2 regions of the Chryseobacterium indologenes genome follow, and region 2 is predicted to be linked to the other one. Evidence: riboswitches for the same ligand, from Rfam matches in the RefSeq annotation. Region 2 holds a riboswitch; the other holds the start of a gene.
What was found. Region 2 has a riboswitch for cobalamin ahead of metE (5-methyltetrahydropteroyltriglutamate--homocysteine S-methyltransferase). Riboswitches for the same ligand answer to the same signal wherever they lie in the genome.

Region 1 (8,610 bases), 1.7 Mb from region 2:
ATGATGCCCCTTCAAAAGAATTTATGAACCATACCGGAAATATGGGGGATGTTGTGGCTAATGAGCAGGCTGACCTATACCGTGAAATCACATTGAACCTTCCAACAACAGCAAGAGTGACAGGACAAATTCGTCCTTCTGTTCATATTCTGGCAGATCTGAACCAGTTTTTAAGCGGAGATAAGGCATTGACACTTACAACAGCCAATGATATGCTGATGGGTTCAAACCAGCATCTGGTAGACGTTACCAATAATCTTACAAAAATGTTTAAAGTAGACCACGTTCACAATGATTAATGTTTTTGTTAAGACGATATTGGTTCTGCTTGTATTGTTCCTTAGCTGTATATCCTGTTCCGATGAGGTGATACAGCCGTTGGAAAAAGATGAAGCCTATAATCTGCAGTTTCCTTCGTATTTCCCGGAAATGACTTTTGATCAATCCGTCAATCCGGTAACTAAAAATGGAGTAGAGCTGGGAAGAAAATTATTCTATGAAGGCAGGCTTTCCCGAAATAATACCATTTCATGCGGTTTCTGTCATATTCAGGAAAATGCATTCACCCATCACGGGCATACAGTAAGTCATGGGGTAGATGATAGAATAGGGATTCGCAATGCACCGCCCATTCAGAATATGGCTTTTCTGAAAAGATATATGTGGGACGGAGTTATTCATAACCTTAATGAGCAGCCGATCAGTCCTATTACGGATGTTAATGAAATGGACAGTTCCATACCGGAAGCAATTTCAAAGATTAAAGATGATCAGAAATACAAAAAGCTGTTCAGAGAAGCATATGGAGACGAAACCATTACCGGCGAAAGAATTTTAAAAGCATTATCACAGTTTATGGCTTCTTTAATTTCTGCAGATTCAAAATACGACAGATTCAGGCAGGGAAAGGAACAATTGACTTCAGCGGAATCTCAGGGAATGGCATTGTTTAATCAGAAATGTGCTTCTTGCCATAGTGGAGAATTATTTACCGATGAAAGCTTCAGAAATACAGGAATGTATTACAATACGGAATTCAAAGACGCCGGACGGTACAGAGTTTCTCTCAATCAGGTTGACTGGATGAAATTTCGTGTTCCAAGCTTGCGAAATGTAGAATATACAGCACCTTATATGCATGACGGAAGGTTTTACACCTTAGAGGCTGTGCTCAATTTCTATTCAGATCAGGTAGAAGATAATCCCAATCTCGATCCTCAGCTGAAACAGAATGGGCATACGGGAATTGCTATGAACAGCCAGGAAAAACAATCAATTATTGCCTTCCTGAAAACATTATCAGATAAAAGTTTTATCTCCAATCCAAAATTTGCAGAATAAATTATAGAAAACATGAAGAAGATTATAGCAGTACTAAGTTTTATGGTATTTAGCCTGAACCAGGCCAATGTGGTTAGAGACAGCATGTATATTACACCGGAAACCTTTAGCAGATTTGATTTTGATGATGATTGTGATGCGTGCGGCTGTGCAGCAGGAAACGGATCTTCCGGTTTTGAATCTTTACTGAATCCACAGTTTATCGGAATCAAATACTTTGCACAACATTACAAAGCAAAGGAAAACTTATTTGTAAAAGACCTTACCCAGGATCAGTATTTCAATACTTTGCAGCTTTGGGGGAAAATTCCATTGACTAAAAAACTGAGTGTTTATGCAAGTCTGCCCTTCCATTTCCATGAAAAGCAAACCATGCAGGGAGATATTAAAATCAATGGAATCGGAGATCTGAACCTGATGGGAATTTACCAGCTGATGAATTCTAAAGATAATTTCCATCACATAAGTGGAGGCTTGGGAGTGAAAATTCCTTTGGGGAAATTTGATGAGAAAGGTGCATCCGGAGTCAATCCAAGTTTTCAATTGGGAACCGGAAGCTGGGATTATCAGGCGGCTTTGAATTATAAGTTTCAGAAGAATAAAGTAGCAGTCTTGGTCAATACAGACTATACGATCAAAACGGAAAATAAGAAAAATTACCGTTTCGGAAACCAGTGGAACTACGCTGCGACGGGATTTTATCAGGTTGCCGGAAACGAAAAGTCGATCTTTTCGGTAAAAACGGGAGTGCAGGGAGAAGTGTATGCACAGAATAAACAGTTTGATGAAGCCCTGCCCAATACTGCAGGAAGTGCTTTGTACGGGAAACTGGGATTTGAAGCTTCTTATAAAAAACTGAGCCTGGGAAGTGAAGTAATGCTTCCGATGTATACTCAATTGGCGGGTGGAGATATTGAAGCAAAATCCAGATTCAGTATTTTTCTGAATATTGGAATTTAAAAATAAAACCCCTTTTTAATAATGTTAAAGCTCCTTCGGGAGCTTTAATTGTTTATGAATCATGAATTTAATTGGGGGTTAGGAATAATTTTTTATCTTTGCCGGAATTTGGTGAGCCATAAAAAGCTCTTAAAAGGGAATTCGGTGAAAATCCGGAACAGACCCGCTGCTGTAAGCTCCGCACCAAAGTTTTTGAAGAATATATCCACTGTTTTTAGGAATGGGAAGGATTTCAAAAATGGAGTAAGTCAGAAGACCTGCCAGAAAATAATCGTTTGACGCTTTCGTGGAATAAAGCTTAGGACATCAATGATTCTGTGCAGTGACAGCTGTGCTTTGTCGTTGTATTCTTATACCCATTAGCGTCATCATTATCCTAAATGAGCTAATGACGGCAAAACTAATTACTTCTACAATTTATAAAGCTGTTTTCACAATACTGGTGATCACATCTCAGCTTTTATATTCCCAAAAAAAGAAAAATGACACGCTGAAGGAAGAATCCATCAAGGCGATCAGTCTCTACAAAAAGAATTTTAAAGAGATCATTCCGGCACAAACCATCCAAGGGGAAGCACTTGAAAGACTGAACAGTCATTCTGTAGCAGATGCGCTGCGGTATTTCTCCGGAGTTCAGATTAAAGACTATGGAGGTATCGGCGGATTGAAAACCATTAATGTCCGAAGTCTAGGAAGCCAGCATGTAGGAGTTTTCTATGACGGAATTCAATTGGGAAATGCACAAAACGGCCTTGTTGACCTCGGAAGATATTCTTTGGATGATCTTGAAGAAATATCATTATACAACGGGCAGAAAAGTGAGATTTTCCAGCCGGCAAAAGATTTCGGTTCTTCCGGATCTATCTATTTACAGCCTAAAACTCCTGTGTTTAAAGGAACAAGAAAAACCAATCTTGTGATAAGAGCCAAAAGTGCTTCTATTGATCTCTTCAATCCTTCATTCCGATTGGAGCAGAAAATTTCAGACAGAGTTTCTGCCAGTTTCAGTGCAGAATTTATGCAAAGCGACGGAATTTACAGATTTCGATATGCCAAGAAATATCCTGATGGACAGCAGGCTTATGATACCATTGCAAAAAGACAGGATTCAGATATCAAAGCAAAACGTTTTGAAACTTCTTTAAATGGAACTTTGAATAACGGAAGCTGGAATGTTCGTGGCTATGGCTATATTTCAGACCGCGGAATGCCGGCACCTATTGTGAACGGTCGTTTTGAAGGAAGAGGAGCGAGACTTTCCGATGAAAATTATTTTGTACAAGCCAATCTGCGGAAAAAACTGTTCCCAAAATTTGAAACACAGCTGAAAGCAAAATTTGCCTACGATTATACTCATTTTATGGATACCGTTCGTTCGCAATCTATTATGTATACGGATAATGTCTATATTCAAAGAGAAGTTTATCTTTCTTCATCCAATATATATTCTATCACGCCCAATTGGGATGTGAGTCTGAGTGGAGATTTTCAGTACAATAATCTTGACGCCAATCTTGATAACTTTTCCTATCCTACACGTTATACAACATTAGTCGCTTTGGCAACAACCTACCAGTGGAACAGGTTTAAAATTCTGGGAAGCCTTTTGGGAACATTTACTTTCGAAGAAGTAAAAAAAAATAAAAGACCCGGAGACAGCAGAGAATGGACCCCCGCTGTATTTATGAGCTACCAGCCTGAAATAATTCCTGAGCTTACCCTCAGAGCTTTCTATAAAAGAATTTTCCGACTGCCTACTTTCAATGACCTTTATTATACCAATATCGGAAACACTTACCTGAAACCGGAATTTACCAATCAGTATGATGTAGGATTTACGTACCAGAAAAATTACAACAATCATTTCTTTAAATCTTTTTATGCTAAAGTAGATGGTTATTACAACAAAGTACAGGATAAAATTGTCGCAGCTCCTAACGGAAGTATGTTCCGCTGGTTGATGATGAACCTTGGTCTGGTTGAGATTATTGGTGCTGACGTGAATGTTCAGGCAGAAATGCAGTTGGGAAAAGTAAAACTTAGGCCATTACTTTCTTACACCTATCAAAGTGCAAGAGATATGACGGATCCTGAAGATACATTCTACAAAAATCAGATTCCATACACACCATGGCATAGCGGATCATTTGCACTGATGGCCGATTATAAAGACTGGAGCTTCAATTACAGTGCAATGTATGTAGGAAAGCGCTATGATGTGAACCAGGATAATATTCAATACAATTATGTACAGCCTTGGTATACTCATGATCTGTCTGTTCAGAAAAAATTCAACTGGGCGGATCATCAGTTTAAAGTAAGCCTTGAGATGAATAATATCTTCAATCAATATTATGATGTAGTGATCAACTATCCGATGCCGGGAAGAAATTTTAAACTTATTCTAAACTTCACCTTATGAGAAAACTAAACTTTTATTTTCTGTTTCTTGCTTTAGCTTTTCTTACTTCATGCCGTACAGATGATATCATCGTCCGTCAGGAAGTAGTGGAAGGACTTCCTTCAGAAAATACAGCAATAAAAGGATTCTATATGCTGAACGAAGGGAATATGGGAAGCAATAAATGTACACTGGACTTTTTTGATTATACCAAAGGAACCTATTACAGGAACATTTACGCAGAAATTAATCCCAATGTAGTAAAAGAACTTGGAGATGTAGGAAATGATATCAAAGTTTACGGAAGCAAACTGTATATCGTAGTCAATGTTTCCAATAAAATTGAAGTATTGGATGCCAAAACAGCTAAACGTATTACTTCTATTCCGTTACAGAACTGCCGTTATTTAACCTTCAAAGACGGGAAAGCATATGCCAGCAGCTATGCAGGTCCGGTAGCAATTAATCCAAAAGCACCCAAGGGAAAAGTGGTAGAAATTGACACTATTTCTCTTTCCATTCAACGGGAAGTGGTAGTGGGATATCAGCCGGAAGAAATGGAAATTGTAGGGAATAAACTGTTTGTTGCTAATTCCGGAGGATACAAGGCTCCAGATTATGATAATACTGTTTCAGTAATTGATCTGAACACTTTTACTGAAATCCAGAAGTTAAATGTTGCCATCAATCTTCATCACATCAAAAAAGACAATTACGGTGATCTGTATGTAAGCTCAAGAGGAGATTACTATAACATTCCTTCCAGCTTATACCTTATAGATGCTGCAACCGGGATTGTCAAGAAAGATTTCCATCTCGCTGTGAGCGAAATGACAATCGTTAATGATAAGCTTTATTTCTACGGAAACGAATTCAATTACAATACCCACAGCTATAAAAAGAGCTTTGGAATCATCGATGTAAAAACAGAACAGATCATTGCCAACAGAATTTTTGACAAAGAATATGAAACTGCCATTAAAACACCTTACGGAATTGCGGTAAATCCAATCACAGAAGATATCTACATCACAGATGCCAGGAATTATGTTTCTCTTGGATTTGTGTATTGCTTTGATAAAAACGGACATTTTAAATGGAAAACAGAGGGCGGAAATATTCCGGCTCACTTCGCCTTTTTATACAAATAACCAAACTTTAAGAAATGAACAGAAATACCTTTACTTATTTAAAAATTGGAGTTTTATCAGTCTTCCTTGTAGGAATGATCGCCTGTAAACATGATGATCAGGATGAATTTACCTTTAATGGTCTTGATGATTCCTATACCATTGAGCGTTTGAGAGTGTTGAGTATTCCTACCAATGCTTCAGGATCTGTGACATGGAGTATCAATGACTCCATTATCTCTCAGAATTCAGAACTTGAATTTATCAGTCCAACGGCAGATGCTTATCCTTTGACTTTAAAAATTAATAATAAAGGAAATGAACAGGTTTATCACTCCAAAATCATCGTTACCAAAGAAAAAACACCTTACAGTAAATATATCGCTAAAGTATTGGAGTTCCGTCCTGCTGTAGGACAGTTCATGAATGAAATCCCGGAATATTTACCTGGAAATACGGCTGCAAATATGCTTCAGAAAGCAAACGAATCATTGGTGGGAGGTAATTCTACCATGATCAGCCTTGGTGGATACGGCGGATATGTGGTTTTCGGTTTTGATCATACTATTCCGAACCTGAATGGGAGAGATTTTAAAGTGCTGGGAAATGCATTCTTTGGAAATGATGCCAGCGACCAGCGTTCCGGTTCATGTGAGCCGGGAATTATCATGGTAGCCTACGACAGAAACAAAAACGGAAAACCGGATAATGATGAATGGTACGAAATTGCAGGCAGCGAATATTTTAAAAATGCAACCGTAAGAGATTACAGTATCACATATCATAAGCCTGATGAAAATAAAACTCCCGTACCCGGAACCGAATTCTGGCAGACCGATGTAGAATATATAAAATGGAGTGACAATCTAGGGAATCAGGGTTTTAAAACAAAAAATACCTTCCATGCACAAAGCTATTATCCTTTATGGTTTACCGATAGTTCTTACGGATTTTCCGGAACAAGACTAGCGAATAACTTTTACGATCAGAACGGGGACGGATCCTATTGGGTAGGGAAGTCATATGATTTCGGATATGCTGATAATGCTCCGAATAATGATGAAGCTTCCAATATTGATATTTCCTGGGCCGTAGACAGAAGCGGGAAATATGTAAAACTTCCCGGCGTAGATTTTATGAAAATATATACAGGAGTCAATCAGGAAGCTGGCTGGCTGGGTGAAGTTTCCACAGAAGTGGCAGGAGCTTACGATTTACATTTCAAATAATAATTCAATCTATTTAAATTAATAAAAAATGAAAAAGTTTTATCTTTTTATGATGCTTTTTCTGTTTGCATGCCTATCAAATGCACAGATAAAAGTTCAGGGTGTTCCCAGAAATGATATTTCAGGGATCAGCAATCTTAATACCACTACAATCAGTTTTTCTGATATTCAGTATTGGGTAGGATCGGGAGCCAACCAGGCTGCTTTTGTAGTACAGTGGAACGACAGTAAAAATCCTGATGCGATGGTGTGGGGATTCAAATGGGATGGAAATGCTACAGGTGAAGATATGCTTAAAGCGATTGCTAAAGCAGACCACAGACTATACACATTGCTGTATCAGGGAACGCAATTTGGATCGGCTGTTGGAGGAATTGGTTTTGACCTGAACGGTCAAGGGACCAATGCTTTGATCAAAAGTGGAAATACCACTTATCCGTTATATCCGGTGAATGGTTTTGTCAACACTACAGCGTATGATTTCGACAGCTATACCATCGTAGATGCCGCTAACGATCATTGGCAGTCCGGATGGACGGTTAACGGATATTGGTCTTATTGGGTAAAGAATCCTGCTGATGCTGATTTCGGATATTCTAGCGTAGGTGCTTCTTCACGTGTATTGGAAAATGGTTCATGGGATGTCTGGAACTTTAATGTAGGCTTTAGTCAAACACCTGTATCCTCTACCATTACTCCCGTTTCTCCGTATGTAGCTTCCAATAACTTTACTAACGGATACTTCATGGTGAACGAAGAATGGTTTGGACATACTAACGGTTCTGTAAACTTCATTGAGAATAATGGTCAGATCAATTACCGTGTGTACAGTAACGCAAATAACAATCAGGCTTTTGGTGCAACTACACAATACGGAACAATCTATGGTGATAAATTCTATTTTGTATCAAAACAGGCTGCCGATGGAGGAGATACTCAATATACTCCAGGTGGAAGACTTGTGGTTGCCAATGCGCAGACTATGCAGAAAATTGCCGGCTTTAATACAATTGGTGGCGGAGACGGAAGATCATTTGTGGGAGTGAACGAACATAAAGGATATATTGGTACTTCTACCGGAATTGTTCTTTTCAATATTGACAATCTGCAGGTAGGTTCCCTGATTGCGGGAACAAGTGGTAACGGACAGATTGGAAATATGATCCGTACTTCGCAATATGTATTTGCGGTGAAACAAGGAGTTGGGATTTTAGTAATTAACCCTAATACAGATACCGTGATCAGTACAATTGCAGGAGGTTTCTACTCAGTGGTTCAGGCTAAAGACGGAAGTGTATGGGGAATTCAGGATCAGAAGCTGATCAGCATCAATCCTACTACTTTTGCAACGCAGGCTTATAATATTCCTACGACCAAATATATCGGAGACTGGGGAGCATGGCATGCAGGAAGATTTACAGCAAGTAATAAAGAAAATGCTTTATACTGGATTAATTCAATCAGCAGCTGGAGTTCAGGAACACAGATTGTAAGATTTGATGTTACAACGAAAACATTTAACGAAAACTTTGCTGCCATTCCTGGGCAG
Region 2 (8,610 bases):
TTCCCGAACCTCGATTGGTTCTCCGCTGTTTCTTATCATCTGATGGGAGTTCCTACCTTGATGTTCACCCCGTTATTTGTTATTTCAAGAGTGACCGGATGGAGTGCTCACATCATAGAACAGAGACAGGATGGAAAGATTATCCGTCCAAGTGCCAACTATACAGGGCCTGAAAATAAAGAATTTGTGTCCATCAACGAACGTAAATAATGAAATGTAAGAAATGAAAATAAACCATTCATTTTCAATTTTTTACGCTTAACTTTTAATAAAATAAAATTTTCAATAATAAAAAATGAGTTCACACATCTCAAACGAAAGACCGCAACCCGATCAGGTATTAATAGACATTGCAGATTATGTCTTAAACTACGAAATTAAAAATGACTTGGCATGGAAGACTGCTCACTACTGTCTTCTTGATACGATCGGCTGTGGTCTGGAAGCATTGACCTACCCGGCGTGTACAAAACTTTTAGGACCTGTGGTAAAAGGAACAGTAGTTCCTAACGGAGCAAAAGTACCGGGCACCCAATTCCAGCTGGATCCTGTTCAGGCAGCGTTCAATATCGGAGCAATCATACGTTGGCTGGATTTCAATGATACATGGCTGGCAGCAGAATGGGGACATCCTTCTGATAACCTTGGAGGAATTCTGGCTACTGCAGACTGGTTATCCAGGACTAATATTGCAGAAGGAAAAGCTCCTTTAAAAATGAAACAGGTATTGGAAGCCATGATTATGGCTCACGAGATTCAGGGAGTAATGGCACTGGAGAATTCATTCAACAAAGCAGGACTGGACCACGTTTTATTGGTAAAGCTGGCTTCTACAGCGGTTGTAGGAAAGCTGATCGGGTTAAACCGTGACGAAATTATCAATGCCGTGTCACTGGCTTTTGTGGATGGACAGTCTTTAAGAACTTACCGCCACGCTCCCAATACAGGTTCCCGTAAGTCATGGGCGGCAGGAGATGCTACCTCAAGAGCGGTACGTCTTGCCCTGATTGCAAAAACAGGAGAAATGGGCTATCCATCTGTATTGACAGCAAAAACATGGGGATTCTACGATGTTTCCTTCAGGGGAAATGAATTCAAATTCCAGAGAGAATACAGTTCTTACGTAATGGAAAATGTACTCTTCAAAATTTCTTTCCCTGCTGAATTTCACTCGCAGACCGCAGTAGAAGCGGCAATGACATTACACGCAACTTTAAGAGGCCTTGGAAAAACTACAAATGATATCAAAAAAATTACCATCCGTACCCACGAAGCTGCTATCAGAATTATCGATAAAAAAGGACCGCTAAATAATCCTGCCGACCGTGATCACTGCATCCAATATATGGTGGCTGTACCCTTGATCTATGGAAGACTGACTGCGGCTGATTATGAAGATAACATTGCTTCAGACCCTAGGATTGATGTCCTTTGTGATAAAATTGAATGTGTGGAAGATGTTCAGTTTACAGCAGATTATCACGATCCGGAAAAACGCTCCATTGCGAATGCGATGACAGTAGAACTTAATGACGGAACTGTTTTAGACGAAATAGTGGTAGAATATCCTATTGGCCACAAACGCAGAAGAGACGAAGGTATTCCTGAACTGATCAAGAAATATAAAGTTAATCTTGCCCGTATTTTCCCGGAAAAACAACAAAAAACAATCCTTGAAAATTCATTGGAATATGACACCTTAGTGAATCTTAACGTCAATGAATTTGTAGATCTTTTAGTCATTTAAAATCAATAAGAAAATGGAGAATTGAATATCAAAACGTTTTTAATCAATAGTCGATATTTTTTTGAAAATGATCAATTCTCCATTCTCTATTTTTCCATTACTTAAATGGTCAGTCCATGATTGTTTTTCACCTCAGCCATGACAAACGTACTGTGGGTGCTTCCGATAGAATCTACAGATCCAAGTTTGTTAAATACAAAATCCTGGTAATGTTTCATATCCCGCACCTGAACTTTCAGAAGAAAATCAAAATCTCCGGAAATATTGTAACATTCCGCCACTTCTTCAATTTCTAAAATTTCTTTTACAAAATCATACCCTACAGATCTGTCGTGAATTTTCAGTTTGATCTGACAGAAAACCGTAAATCCACGGTTGAGCTTTTCAGCATCAAGAACAGCAGCATATCTTTTCACAAACCCTTCCTGTTCCAATCTTTTTACCCTTTCAAAAACCGGTGAAGTGGAGAGGTTCACTTCCTTTGCAAGCTCTTTAACGGTCAGTTTTGCATTTTTCTGGAGCAGCCTCAGCAGCTGTACATCCTTATCATCGAGTTGTTCCACAGAATATTATTCTTTTACATTATAAAAACAGTCAAATGTAAAGAATTATATGCTTTTATTATTGTTTTTAAAAGTTTATTTTGCTTAATTAATTGAATTTAATTGTCTGTTTATTCTGTATTGTTAATTTTACACAAAATTAAAAACTTTTACTGATGACCATGGTTATAGGTAAAAGTACAACAGTTCTTTAGAGATACTTCATCAAACAGGAAAGGTTTTACTTAACGTAGATTAATAGGGAATCGTGTGAGAATCACGAGCTGTCGCGCAACTGTAAGTAACATGCCAAAGGTTTCTGTCCTTGCATATCCACTGCCAAAAGCGGGAAGGATGACGGAAACTGTTACAAGTCAGGAGACCTGCCTTTACTGAATTGACAATGCTTTCGCGGTCTGAAGCTTTTGGGTCATACAGATGATATATCGGATGTATACATTTTCTCTGTAAAGGAAATAGTATTGTTTGTTATATCGTGATCCCTGAAATTTTTATCCGTTAAAACATTCCGAAGCATTTTAAAAGGACTTTACCATTAAGTTTAATTAAAAAGTTTAAAAATGCAAACTCACATTCTGGGCTATCCGCGTATTGGTAGCAAAAGAGAACTCAAAAAAGCCTGCGAGCAATATTGGTCAGGTAAAATCCTTTTGGAAGAACTTCTGAATACAGGCAGAACAATCTGCAACCAAAACTGGAACATTCAGAAAGAAGCAGGAATAGATCTTATTCCGTGTAATGATTTTTCATACTATGATCAGGTATTGGATATGAGCCTTGTGGTGGGAGCAATTCCTACACGTTATCATGAAGTAGTGCTTAGAAAGAACAATTCTGAGCTGGATCTGTACTTCGCTATGGCAAGAGGATATCAGAAAGAAGGATTGGATATCACTGCGATGGAAATGACAAAATGGTTTGATACCAATTATCACTATATCGTTCCCGAGTTTTACAAAAACCAGCAGTTTAAACTGAGCTCAGATAAAATTTTCAATGAATTCGCAGGAGCGAAACAGGCGGGAATCAATGCAAAACCGGTAATTATCGGGCTTGTTTCTTACCTGTTATTAGGAAAAGAAAAAGAAGAAGGATTTGATAAACTGGATCTGGCTGGAAACCTTCTTTCCGTATATACTGAGATTTTAACCAAACTTCAGGAGCAAGGCGCAGAATGGATTCAGTTTGATGAACCTTTTCTGGCGTTGGATTTAACGGAGAAAGCCAAAGAAACCTATCACTTTGTTTACACCGAAATAAGAAAACGCTTCCCGAAACTGAAATTGATTGTGGCTACTTATTTTGAAGGATTAAATGATAACGGATCACTTGCGGTATCACTTTCTGTAAATGTATTGCATATAGATTTGGTAAGAAATCCGAAACAGTTGGATGAAATTCTGAGTATTATTCCGGAAAGCTTAAGCCTTTCATTAGGAATAGTTGATGGAAGAAATATCTGGAAAAATGATTTTGAAAAATCTTTGTCCTTCATCAGAAAAGCAGTTGAGAAATTGGGATCTGAAAGGGTTTTAATTGCTCCTTCCTCTTCATTACTTCATTCACCATGTGATCTGGATTTTGAAATAACTCTTAATCCGGAAATTAAAAACTGGCTGGCTTTTGCCAAACAGAAAGTGGCAGAAGTGGTAACGCTTAAAGAACTGGCATCCGGAACAGAAAGTGAACATATTCTTGTTTCTTTTGAAGAAAATAAAAAAGCAATTGCAAGCAGAAGAACATCCTCGCTTATTCATAATGATGAGGTAAAGCAAAGAGCCAATGCTGTCACAGAAAAAGATGCACAAAGAACAAATACCTTCAAAATCCGTAAAGAAGAACAGCAGAAAGTCCTTCAGCTTCCTTTATTTCCAACAACAACCATCGGGTCATTTCCACAGACCACGGAGGTAAGAAGCTGGAGGGCAAAATTCAAAAAAGGAGAGCTTACAGCAGAGCAGTATGATACTTTACTGAAGGAAGAAACCCAGAGAACCATCAACTGGCAGGAAGAAATAGGAATAGATGTATTGGTTCACGGAGAATTTGAGCGTAACGATATGGTGGAATATTTCGGGGAGCAGCTGGAAGGTTTTGTATTTACGAAAAATGGCTGGGTGCAGAGTTATGGAAGCCGTTGTGTAAAGCCTCCTGTGATCTTTGGTGATGTTTCCCGCCCAACGCCGATGACGGTGTATTGGTCTCAATATGCACAATCCCAGACTGAAAAATGGGTAAAAGGAATGCTTACAGGCCCCGTTACCATTTTACAATGGTCTTTTGTACGAGACGATCAGCCTCGTTCAGAGACCTGTAAACAAATTGCTCTGGCCATCCGTGATGAGGTTGTGGATCTTGAAAAAGCCGGAATCAGAATCATTCAGATTGATGAACCTGCGATAAGAGAAGGGCTTCCATTACGGAAAACAGACTGGCAGAACTACCTGAAATGGGCTGTAGAAGCTTTCAGAATCTCAGCAAGCGGAGTGGAAGACGCTACACAGATTCATACCCATATGTGCTATTCGGAATTCAATGATATTATCGAAAACATTGCCGATATGGATGCAGATGTGATTACCATAGAATGTTCCCGTTCTCAGATGGAACTGCTGAATGCTTTTGCAGACTTCAGATATCCGAACGAAATTGGCCCCGGCGTATACGATATCCATTCACCAAGGGTTCCATCCAAAGAAGAAATGATTGAACTGTTGAGAAAAGCCCAGAAAGTCATTCCGGCCAATCAGCTTTGGGTAAATCCTGACTGCGGGTTGAAAACAAGACACTGGGAAGAAACAGAAAAAGCTTTGATAGCAATGGTGGCAGCCGCTAAAGAAGCTTCCGTAGAATATGCACTTTAAAAAACTTTAAAATAATTAGATTCAATAATTTAGATCGTGTTATGGTTTTCATGGCACGATCTGTTATTTTGCTAATCCTCACATTTTTTTAGATGAAGTCTGAGTTATTTTGCCTGCAATGAACTCGGTGGATAACCAAACTGTTTTTTAAATGCAAAGGAGAAATGGGATAAATTTTCAAAGCCCAGATCCAGATAAATATCAGAAACCGATCTCCCTTTTTGAGTAAGCAGAAAATGAGCCTCCTTTAATCGTCTAAGCCGCAGCCATTGTCTTGGAGGTATCCCAAAAATCTTTTGAAAATCTCTTTTAAAGGCAGACAGGCTTCTTCCGGTCAAATAAGCAAACCGCTCTACATTGACATTGAAATGAAAGTTTTTGTTCATAAAAGTTTCAATATCTATTTTGTAAGGCTCAGAGAAATCAAATAAAATATCCTTAAGACCCGGATCATCGTTCAGCATCAGAAGTAAAGCTTCTTTCTGTTTGAGTCGCAGAAGTTCTGTGGAAGCAGGAAGTTCTTCATACGCCAGTAAAGAGTACATAAAAGACGTTAATGCCTTTTGATCCGGTTTTATAAAAGCCGGCGTGTTGTCTTTCTTCTCTGCCTGATAACCATATTCACGGCTGAAATCTCGTAAGATGGCTTCATCAAAATAGATGGTTACCGTTCTTATTTCTCCATTTTTAGGTGGGTATTTTGCAAACTTCAGGAGACGGTTTTTTCTGGCAGAATAAAGTTCTCCCTCTTTAAATATTGTCTTTGTGATCCCGTCATTTAGTTCCATTTCCCCAGAAAGGACCAGCCCCAGACTATGGATTCGTGCAAACTGTTCTCCTTCCCTGAATTCTGAAAAATGACAGGAGTAATTGATAGGTAAAGGAATATTATTTTCGCTCATGGCTCAGACGGTTGTTTCTTGATGGATTCTTTTTCAAACTTACAAACTTTTTTAGGATCAATGATGAATTACCTATTGATTAAATCCTCAAAGCCCGCTAATCACAGACTTTGAGGATTTTATTATCAGGCAAGAATGGATTTAGGTTCCAGATAAGCTTCCAATCCGAATACACCATACTCACGGCCGATACCACTTTGCTTAAACCCACCGAAAGGAGCATAAGGATCATGTGAAAACCCATTGATGCAAATTCTTCCGGCATCAATCTGCGCTGCAATACGTTCCGCATGCTCTTTGTCAGAAGAACTGATGTAAGCTGCAAGCCCATAAGTAGTATCATTCGCAATTGCAATCGCTTCCTCTTCATCAGTATAAGGAATGATAGAAAGCACAGGCCCGAAAATCTCTTCCTGAGCAATACGCATATCATTACGAACATTGGTAAAAATGGTTGCCTTGACAAAATTACCGTTTTCAAAGCCTTCCGGCTTGCCTTCACCACCTGCAAGCAGAGTAGCGCCTTCTTCCTGTCCCAGACGGATGTAGCTTTGTACTCTTTCAAACTGCTTGGCGCTTACCATAGGTCCTACAAGGGTATCTTCTTCATTAGGGTTTCCTACTTTTACTTTTTCTACAGCCTTTTTAGCCAGTTCATTTACTTCATGCAATCTGTTTTCGGGAACAAGCAGGCGGGTAGGAGCGATGCAGGCCTGTCCGTTGTTCATATACGCTCCGAAAACAGCCATTGGAATAGCTTTTTCCAGATCTGCATCTTCAAGAATGATATTCGGGGATTTTCCGCCAAGTTCAAGCGTTACTCTTTTCATGGTATCTACGGCTCCTTTGGCAATAGCTTTTCCTGTGATGGTAGAACCGGTGAAAGAAATTTTTGCGATATCAGGATGCTGGGTAATTTCGGCACCAACTACATTTCCTAATCCGTTTACAATATTGAATATTCCAGCAGGTAATCCGGCTTCATGGAAACATTCGGTAAGCAGCTGAGTTTGGGCAGCACTCATTTCACTTGGCTTGATAACGGCTGTACATCCGGCAGCAATAGCGGTAGCCAGTTTGTTGCAGATGAAACTGTTGCTGGCATTCCATGGAGTAATGATTCCTACCACTCCCAAAGATTCAAAACGTACTTTAGAATGTCCTACAGTTTTTTCAAAGTCATAAGATTCCAGCGTAGTAATGGTTGTGGTAAAGGCTGAAATTGCATTTTGAACACTCATTCTGCAGAACTGTAATGTTCCTCCATATTCATTCACCATCACAGAAACCAGTTCATCTTCCCGTTTACTCACTGCTTCATGCAGTTTTTGTAGTAAACTGATGCGTTCTTCTTTTGTACTTTTTGAAAAGGTTTTAAAAGCTTTCTTCGCCGCGGCAATGGCCATTCGGGTGTCTTCTTCATTTCCAAGAACAACTTCTCCGGTTTTTTGATTGGTCGTAGGGTTGATAAGGTTAAATGTTTCTGTTCCATTCGGTGTAACAAATTCACCGTTGATGTAAATTTTATTAATCTGTTTCATTTTGATGATTTTAATACGACAAAGTTCGTCAGAAACAGAAAAGACAGGTTTGCTGTATAGTTCAATTTTTATTTGTTGTATGGTTCAGATTTGTGTTGAAATAGATGCTGTTTGTTTTCCTTTTTGATTTAATATGAAAAAATGGTGTGTTCTTCCCCGAAAATTGACTACTTTTATCATAACCAAGTAAATAGGTCGTTTTGAGAACAACACTTAAACTTATTACTGCTTAGTATCAGTCTTCGTAACCACAGGCTGATCGTTCTTTCGTTTGGATAATTCTATCCGAACAGGTTTTCATTTCATCATATTATGTACTGCATTGCCTTCAAAAGGCAGCTATATCTGTTGTTTTAGTTTTATCATTATAATTTTTAAAGACTGAATACAGATCAAAATACACCTTAAGAATAGTCTTTGGGTAAATCTCAGATGTATCAGCCTTCTTGTAATGCGTGAATAATATGGAAAAAATCCAACAAAGAATACCAAGCACGATTATAAGTAATGAATACAAAACATATTTGGGAGGTAAAAGCGAAAAATACTCCCTTACTGAAAAAGAAATGCAATCATTGTAACAGCGACAGGTTTTATTGCAGCGATAAATTCAGACTGAATGCACAAAAAAAGAATATTGATATATGGTTGATTTACCGATGTGTAAAATGCAGCAACACCTATAACATGACTGTTTTTTCAAGAATAAGAACAGAATCTGTGAGTAAAGAACTGTTCAATAAATTTTCAGAAAACAATACGGAAACTGCCTGGGAATACGCATTCTCGCAGGAGATAAGACGAAAAAATAATGTAGAAGCAGATTTGGAAAGCGTAGAATACGAAATTCTATACCATACCATTCCTGTTGAAGATCTGATCAGGATGGACGGTGAGATGATTTCGTTTCAAATACAATCTTCATTTGATTTTAACGTAAGAGTTTCAACCGTTATCAGGACATGTTTAGGTCTTTCATCATCTGAATTGAAC

Region 1: another riboswitch for cobalamin. It lies ahead of DYR29_RS17295 (TonB-dependent receptor plug domain-containing protein); the one in region 2 lies ahead of metE (5-methyltetrahydropteroyltriglutamate--homocysteine S-methyltransferase).

The regions. Positions count from the first base shown of each region.
Region 1 is NZ_CP074372.1:3,835,032-3,843,641, forward strand. Features, by position in the region: gene DYR29_RS17280 (MbnP family protein) at 1-299, shown strand, start outside; gene DYR29_RS17285 (cytochrome-c peroxidase) at 292-1,341, shown strand; gene DYR29_RS17290 (transporter) at 1,354-2,301, shown strand; cobalamin riboswitch at 2,394-2,580, shown strand; gene DYR29_RS17295 (TonB-dependent receptor plug domain-containing protein) at 2,690-4,723, shown strand; gene DYR29_RS17300 (YncE family protein) at 4,720-5,853, shown strand; gene DYR29_RS17305 (cell surface protein) at 5,868-7,061, shown strand; gene DYR29_RS17310 (DUF5074 domain-containing protein) at 7,090-8,610, shown strand, end outside.
Region 2 is NZ_CP074372.1:521,899-530,508, forward strand. Features, by position in the region: gene prpC (bifunctional 2-methylcitrate synthase/citrate synthase) at 1-210, shown strand, start outside; gene DYR29_RS02130 (bifunctional 2-methylcitrate dehydratase/aconitate hydratase) at 296-1,747, shown strand; gene DYR29_RS02135 (Lrp/AsnC family transcriptional regulator) at 1,849-2,310, opposite strand; cobalamin riboswitch at 2,509-2,694, shown strand; gene metE (5-methyltetrahydropteroyltriglutamate--homocysteine S-methyltransferase) at 2,871-5,174, shown strand; gene DYR29_RS02145 (helix-turn-helix domain-containing protein) at 5,279-6,076, opposite strand; gene DYR29_RS02150 (aldehyde dehydrogenase family protein) at 6,202-7,617, opposite strand; gene DYR29_RS02155 (DUF1062 domain-containing protein) at 8,125-8,610, shown strand, end outside.